One region of the Pseudoalteromonas sp. SCSIO 43101 genome, then DNA from elsewhere that is predicted to be linked to it. Evidence: predicted binding sites of a transcription regulator. Region 1 holds the regulator's gene; the other holds the start of a gene.
The links. Region 1 encodes NrdR, which represses ribonucleotide reductase genes. Its sites were predicted from a motif close to AAACACNANATNTNGTGTTT; they were not measured.
Positions count from the first base shown of each region.

Region 2: a site for NrdR is predicted at 1,883-1,902, ahead of nrdA (class 1a ribonucleoside-diphosphate reductase subunit alpha). Genes of this name have one in related genera too.

Region 1 covers NZ_CP072673.1:879,095-883,314, reverse strand. The annotation lists gene J8Z25_RS04155 (riboflavin synthase) at 1-251, opposite strand, end outside; gene ribD (bifunctional diaminohydroxyphosphoribosylaminopyrimidine deaminase/5-amino-6-(5-phosphoribosylamino)uracil reductase RibD) at 256-1,395, opposite strand; gene nrdR (transcriptional regulator NrdR) at 1,398-1,847, opposite strand; gene glyA (serine hydroxymethyltransferase) at 1,956-3,212, opposite strand; gene J8Z25_RS04135 (hypothetical protein) at 3,504-3,872, shown strand; gene thrC (threonine synthase) at 3,905-4,220, opposite strand, start outside.
Region 2 covers NZ_CP072673.1:1,931,776-1,935,995, reverse strand. The annotation lists gene nrdA (class 1a ribonucleoside-diphosphate reductase subunit alpha) at 1-1,779, opposite strand, end outside; gene J8Z25_RS09060 (HAD family hydrolase) at 2,172-2,846, opposite strand; gene ubiG (bifunctional 2-polyprenyl-6-hydroxyphenol methylase/3-demethylubiquinol 3-O-methyltransferase UbiG) at 2,846-3,556, opposite strand; gene gyrA (DNA topoisomerase (ATP-hydrolyzing) subunit A) at 3,733-4,220, shown strand, end outside.

The DNA.
Region 1 (4,220 bases):
AGGTTGACTGTTTGTCCTTTTTTATAATGCGCAAACCCAGTTAAGCTGATTGTTTCGTTAGATAAGTCAGCACTAAAACCATCGCTATGTTTAGCGACAACCGTTAAACACACACCATTAGTGGCAATACTGTCACCGAGCTTGACGTCTTTCATATCCAAATTAGTGCTTTGAATACGAATAGCCAGATCGCCTTGCTTTTGTGTTAGTTCAACAATTTTACCTGTTGCTTCAATAATTCCAGTAAACATAGTGCTACTCTTTATTTTTCAATTTTTGTGGCTTGCTTTGCTTTGTAGCTGTTAAGCGAATATCGTCGCCAATCATCACTGTATCAGTAAAGGTCAGTTCAGTGATATCACTCATCACGGTAACTTCTGCAAAGTTTAGTAAGCTTTTGCCCATATCACCTATTAACTTAGGGGCAATATAAACGATGTATTCGTCAATTAAATCCTGCTCAGCAAACACCCCTGCAAGGGTCGCTCCTGCTTCGAGCCATATCTGATTAAATTGTAGTTCAGCAAGACGCTTTAAAACCGCCGATAAATCAACTTTATTATTAACTGCTTGTACAACTTCGTGTTTAACAAAGTGAGGCCATTGATGTTGTTTATCAAGCGATGTAGTGAAAATAATCACCGGACTTTCAATGCTAAATAATGTAAGTTCAGGCGTTAACCTATTTTGTGAATCAATAATCACTCGAGTAGGCTGGCGCAAAGGCAAGGATGTAGGCATAGCAAATGGCAGTTCATCAACGCGCACATTGAGTTTTGCATTATCAGTAATGACTGTGTCAGCCCCCGTCAAGATAGCGCAACTTTGCGCACGATATGCTTGCACATCTTGGCGCGCTTTAGGACCAGTAATCCATTTACTTTGACCATTATTTAGCGCAGTTTTGCCATCTAAACTACAGGCCATTTTACAAGTCACATATGGTACCCCTGTTTCCATACGCTTTAAAAAGCCTTTGTTTAGGTCACGCGCTTGTTGCTCAAGTAAACCGGATGCCACTGAAATACCAGCATCGGCTAAAATCTGTAGACCACGACCACTCACCGCAGGGTTAGGATCGACCATGGCAGCAATAACCTTACTGACACCAGCTGCTTTTATACCTTCTGCACAAGGCGGAGTGCGTCCATAATGACTACAAGGCTCTAAAGTTACATATGCTGTGGCGCCTTTCGCATTGTCGCCAGCCACAGCCAAGGCATTTACTTCAGCATGGCCCTGCCCTGCTAGTTGATGAAACCCTTCACCGACTATTTCGCCATCTTTAACCAGTACACAGCCAACATTAGGGTTTGGAGTCGTGGTAAAACGCCCTTGTTTAGCAAGCTCAATGGCACGCGCCATATAAGCAGTATCAAGCTCTGTGAATGACATAGTTAATCACCTAAACGAGCGATTTCTTCACCAAACTCGCGGATATCTTCAAATGAACGATATACAGATGCAAAACGCACATAGGCCACTTTGTCGAGTTTTTTCAGTGACTCCATGATGCACTCGCCAATTAAATGGCTAGATATTTCACGCTCACCAGTAGCACGAAGTTGAGATTTAATAATGTTAACGACTTCGTCGACCTGCTCAGTGCTAACTGGGCGTTTCTCTAAAGCGCGATGCAAGCCATTAAGTAACTTATCTTCGTTAAATGGTTCGCGACTACCGTCTTGCTTAATCACTCTTGGCATCACAAGTTCAGCGCCTTCAAAGGTGGTAAAGCGCTCATGGCATTCGTTACATTCACGTCGACGTCTAACTTGGTGACCACCGCCAACAAGTCGAGAATCAATTACTTTGGTATCTTTTGCGGTGCAAAAAGGGCAATGCATAGGGTTCAACTTCCGTTTATAAAAAACAAAAAAAGGCCGCTTACTAAGCGGCCTTTATAATAGCAAAAAACAACGCTATTGTTATCTTAATTACGGTTTAACCAGTAATTAAGCGTAAACTGGTAATTTTTTACAGATAGCTTTAACTTTCTCTTTTACTTCTGCTTGTACAGACTCATCGTTGATGTTGTCTAGTACGTCACAGATCCAGCCTGCAAGCTCTTTTGACTCAGCTTCTTTGAAACCACGGCGAGTAATAGCCGGAGAACCAATACGAAGACCAGACGTTACGAACGGTGAACGTGGGTCGTTTGGTACTGAGTTTTTGTTAACAGTGATGTTAGCGTTACCTAGTGCAGCGTCAGCATCTTTACCTGTGATATCTTTGTCAATTAGGTCAAGAAGGAATAAGTGGTTGTCTGTTTTACCAGAAACAACTTTATAGCCACGCTCTTGAAGTACTTCAACCATAGCTTGAGCGTTCTTAACAACTTGTGCTTGGTACGCTTTGAACTCTGGCTGTAATGCTTCTTTGAAAGCAACCGCTTTAGCAGCGATGATGTGGCATAAAGGACCACCTTGACCACCAGGGAAAACAGCACTGTTTAGCTTTTTGTAGATCTCTTCATCACCACATGCAGAAACGATTAGACCGCCACGAGGGCCTGCTAATGTTTTGTGAGTTGTCGTAGTAACAACGTGTGCATGAGGAATTGGGCTTGGGTATACACCCGCTGCGATAAGGCCAGCAACGTGAGCCATATCTACGAATAAATATGCACCAACTTTATCAGCGATTTCACGGAATTTAGCCCAGTCAACAACGCCTGAGTATGCAGAGAAACCAGCGATGATCATTTTTGGCTTATGCTCTAATGCAAGTGCTTCAACTTGAGCGTAATCAATTTCGCCAGTTTCGTCATTTAGGCCGTATTGAATTGCATTATACGTTTTACCAGAAAAGTTAACGTGTGAACCGTGAGTTAAGTGACCACCATGAGCTAAGCTCATACCTAGTACTGTATCATGCGGCTGAAGAAGAGCTTGGAAAACAGCTGCGTTTGCTTGTGAACCCGCATGCGGTTGGACGTTAGCGTAATCTGTGCCGAATAATTCGTTTGCACGATCAATTGCTAGTTGCTCAACAACGTCAACATGCTCACAACCGCCATAGTAACGTTTGCCTGGGTAACCTTCAGCGTATTTGTTGGTAAGCTGAGAACCCTGCGCTTCAAGTACGCGTGGGCTACAGTAGTTTTCAGACGCGATCAGTTCGATGTGCTCTTCTTGACGAGCCGTCTCTTTAGTGATGGCTGCAAATAACTCTGGATCGAAATCCGAAATATTCATGCTACGTTCTAACATGGGGTCTCCTAAGGCAACGTGTATGGTGTTTTTTGAAGGCTGTATTGTACGCTTAAAACGCACTTTTGCCTATCTTGTAAAGATGAACATATTTAAACAGGGATTGAATTTATTTCACAGTGTTTTAATAATGATATTTTTTTATTGATACATAAAAAAAAATTATAGATTTAAAATATTACATATATTTTTAAAATGTCACTCTAGATAAAATTATCAACGCTTTATTGCGTTTCAATAGAAGCGAACTAAGCTTATATTCCTAGTCAATATCAAGGATGGTATAAGTACATGTTAGCTAAACCTATATATGAATTAGTCCCCTACGGATACTTCTTTCTCGGCATGAGCTGCATCACATTAGCAAATAATTATGTACCAACATTAATTGGTGTAACTTTATTTTTATTAGGCGCTAACATTTGGCGAATGCGCTCAGAAGCTAGAAGAACAGATCATATAAGCCAGCGAGTTAAACAAAAAAAGTCCAACTACTACTATGAATTTAAACCATTTATTATTTTTATTTCGGCTTTCACTTTGATGCAATGGACACAAAATGAATTAGTCTCAGTGATCAGTATTTTGCTATGTATTGCTGCGGTGGTCATTTTATGCATGCGAGTTTTAAACCGTCATAGTCATTCATTACTTCATTAAAAAAGAGCGGCTTCGCCGCTCTTTTTTTAGTATTAAGCTAATTTATTTAGCAACTCTGTTCGAAGCAATTGATAATCAAACTTAATATCTTCAGCCAAACACTGCTTTGCCAATGCATCAGCAAGCGGTTTTGGCATTGGCAGTTCAATGTCTAAAATTTGCTCTACACTGTCTTTGAATTTAGCAGGGTGTGCGGTCGCTAAAAATATACCTGCACTACCGTCGGCTAGATTTTCTTTCAAGCCTTGATAAGCAATTGCAGTATGAGGTTCTGCGATATAACCAGTCTGATGAATTTTTTTCATCACCTCTTTTGTTTCTTCTTCACCAACACAGCTTGAATAAAAG
Region 2 (4,220 bases), 1.1 Mb from region 1:
CTCATCACAGAACTGATCTAGGTCACGCTTATAAGTATCTGTTGGCATAATGCCTTGAGAATACGTTGTCTCGTTAAATTTAGGACACGCACCACGTTCTTTCGCTAACTCATTTGATGCTTTCATTAGATAATATTGAATAGCTTCAAATGTTTTGTGAGTTAGGGCATTTGCGCTGCCATCTGAGTAACGCTTACCGTTCTTCGCTAAGTAGTATGCGTAGTTAATAACACCAATACCTAGCGTACGACGACCCATAGTTGCGTTTTTAGCCGCAGGAACAGGGTAGTCTTGGAAATCAAGTAAGTTATCAAGAGCACGTACAGCAAGCTCTGCAAGCTCTTCTAATTCATCAAGTGACTCAATTGCACCTAAGTTAAACGCTGAAAGCGTACAAAGGGCAATTTCACCTTCTTCGTCCATTACATTGCTAAGAGGCTTAGTTGGTAATGCAATTTCTAAACATAGGTTAGATTGACGAATTGGCGCAACAGTCGAGATAAACGGGCTGTGCGTATTACAGTGGTCAACGTTTTGTAAGTAAATTCGACCTGTGCTCGCACGCTCTTGTGCAAACATTGAGAATAACTCAATCGCTTTAATACGTTTTTTACGAATTGACTCGTCTTGCTCGTACTTGATGTATAGCTCATCAAACTTCGCTTGATCTTCAAAGAATGCATCGTATAGACCCGGAACATCTGATGGGCTAAATAATGTGATGTAATCATCTTTGATTAAACGGCTATACATTAATTTGTTGAACTGCACACCGTAGTCAAGGTGACGCACACGGTTATCATCAACACCACGGTTGTTCTTTAGAACTAATAAATTTTCAACTTCTAAATGCCAAAGTGGATAGAACAGCGTAGCTGCGCCGCCACGAACACCACCTTGTGAACAGCTCTTAACAGCAGTTTGGAAGTGCTTATAAAATGGAATACAACCTGTGTGGTACGCTTCGCCATTACGAATAGGGCTACCAAGCGCACGAATGCGACCCGCATTAATACCAATACCAGCACGTTGCGAAACATATTTAACGATCGCAGATGATGTCGCATTAATAGAGTCTAGGCTATCACCACATTCAATTAGTACACATGAGCTGAACTGACGTGTAGGCGTACGAACACCTGCCATAATTGGCGTAGGTAACGAAATTTTGAAGGTAGACACTGCATCATAAAAACGCTTGATGTAATCAATACGCGTCTCTTTTGGATAATCAGAGAATAAGCTTGCAGCAACTAAGATATATAAAAACTGTGCACTTTCGTAAATTTTACCAGTAACACGGTTTTGAACTAAATACTTACCTTCAAGTTGCTTTACAGCAGCGTAGCTGAAGTTTAAGTCACGGTTGTGATCGATGTAAGCATCTAACTCGTCAATTTCTTGCTCGGTATAATCAACCAAAAGGTGTTGATCATAACGTTTGTCTTCAACTAATTTCGTGATGTGATCATATAAGCGTGGTGGCTCAAATTGACCGTACGCTTTTTTACGTAAATGGAATACAGCTAAGCGAGCAGCTAGGTATTGGTAATCAGGCGTATCTTTAGAGATCTGATCAGCTGCAGCTTTGATGATTGTTTCATGAATGTCATCGGTACGAATGCCGTCATAAAATTGAATATGAGATTTTAATTCAACTTGTGAGACAGACACATTCTCTAGACCTTCTGCGGCCCAAGCGATCACGCGATGGATCTTATCTAGATCAAGTGACTCTTTACGGCCGTCACGTTTGCTTACAGATAGCTGTTGGTTCATAGTTTTGCCTGTATTCCTTGGGAAATTATCGTTGTAAAGACAAAGGTATTCTTTATGTAATTATTATTATTCAATACCAGGGTGAACTAATTGAATAACATTTAGCCACAATATCTGGTGTTGTTTAAATTGCAGATCACAAGATAGTGTGGTCTGCGTTGTTTTGCAAGGGATAGAATTGCCCCATTTTGTGGATAACTATTGGATAAACGTATTGTGTTAGTAACCATTAACCTTTGAACATTCATAGAAGACGAAATTTGTAGAAATCAACAAAAGATCCAGAAAATTTATCGTTTTTAAAAATAAATTTTGACTGATTTTTTTATCATCAAAGAATGCTCAAAAGTGAATCAAATCACAATATATGGTGTTTCATCTATCAAATAACACTATATATGGTTAAATCCATCAATGGGTGTTTGCCAATTGAAATCCGCTTGCCAGTCAAGAGCAGCATCAACACTGGGTATGTAACCCCATAACGCCGTTGCACTATACATATTGGCAGCTTTTGCAGCTTGAATATCACGTTCAGCATCACCGATATATAAACAGCGACACGGATCAACGTCTAAGATCTCAGCTGTGTGTAAAAGTGGATCGGGAGATGGTTTTGAAACAGCTAATGTATCGCCACTTACTACCGCCATCGCTTTACTCAAAGAGGGTATAGCTTGTACTAAGGGCTCAGTTAAAAAGCCGGGCTTATTAGTCATAATGCCCCACTTAATATTGTTTTGCTCAAGTGCAATTAAAAGCTGCTCGATGCCATTAAAGCATTTACTGTGTACAGCGATATCTTCGGCGTAGTAATCAAGAAGCTGTTGGCGCAAAGCGAGTTGTTCAAGTTCTGGCCATTTATCACCAAAGCCTACTTCTAATAATGCATTTGCACCATTAGAAGCAGCAGGGCGATATACATGTTCAGCAACAGGGGCCACATTGGCATCTGCTAAAACGCGGTTTAATGCACCACCTAAGTCATCCGCAGTATCGAGTAGAGTGCCATCTAAATCAAAGATAAAGGCATCAAAATCGATAGAGGGTGTTTGCACACCACTCATCACGCTAGTTTCTCAAAGTGCAGGATGTAATTAACACTTACATCATCGTTTAAGCTGTACTGCTTAGAAAACGGATTATAGTTAAGACCTGTACTGGCGCGTACTTTTAATCCCGCTTCTTCAGCCCATGCAATAAGCTGTGCAGGTTTTATGAATTTTTTATGGTCATGGGTACCTTCAGGTACCATTTTCAATAGCTTTTCAGCACCAACAATGGCAAACAAATAAGCTTTTGGTGTTTTATTTAATGTTGAAAAGAATACATCGGCACCAGGTTTAGCAAGTTCTGCTACAGCGCGAATAATAGAAGCAGGATCTGGAACATGCTCAAGCATTTCCATACACGTCACAACATCAAAGCGAGCAGGGTGCTCAGCAGCAAATTGCTCTGCAGGTACTTTTATATAATCAACAGGCACGCCTGTTTCTAAACTATGTAACTTAGCAACGGTTAATGGCTCTTGGCCCATATCAATGCCAGTTACTTTAGCGCCCATACGGGCCATGCTTTCACTTAAGATGCCGCCACCACAGCCAACATCTAAGGTTTCCTTATCAAATAAGCCGCCCACTTTATCTGCGACAAAATCCAAGCGAAGAGGATTTATTTCATGAAGGGGTTTGAACTCTCCGTCGCGGTCCCACCAACGTTCTGCGATGGCTTCAAACTTTGCAATTTCTGCATTATCTACATTCTGATGCTCGGTCATAAAAAACTTCCTCGTTAATCTGAGGCCATTATATAGGGGTAAATTAATAAATCGCAAAGATTTAGCGCCTGTAAATCTAAATAAATTGTGATAGCATGGTCAGGAAATAATAACTAAAGCTCTTAAGACGGCGATTTGCCTCTTAATGAGTCAATACTGAAGGAATGTGAAATCAAATGACTGATCTCGCCAATGAAATTCTGCCAGTCAATATTGAAGATGAATTAAAAAATTCTTACCTTGATTATGCCATGAGTGTAATCGTAGGTCGTGCATTGCCAGACGTACGTGACGGCTTAAAGCCTGTTCACCGCCGCGTTTTGTTCGCAATGAACGAACTCAATAATGATTGGAATAAACCTTACAAGAAATCAGCACGTGTTGTTGGTGATGTAATCGGTAAGTACCACCCACATGGCGACAGCGCGGTATATGACACCATCGTTCGTATGGCGCAGCCTTTCTCATTACGCTACATGCTTGTTGACGGCCAAGGTAACTTTGGTTCTGTTGACGGTGACTCTGCGGCAGCAATGCGTTATACGGAAGTCCGTATGGCGAAAATGTCACATGAATTATTAGCTGATTTAGAAAAAGAAACGGTTGATTACGTACCGAACTACGACGGTACTGAGCAAATTCCTGACGTATTACCTACTAAAGT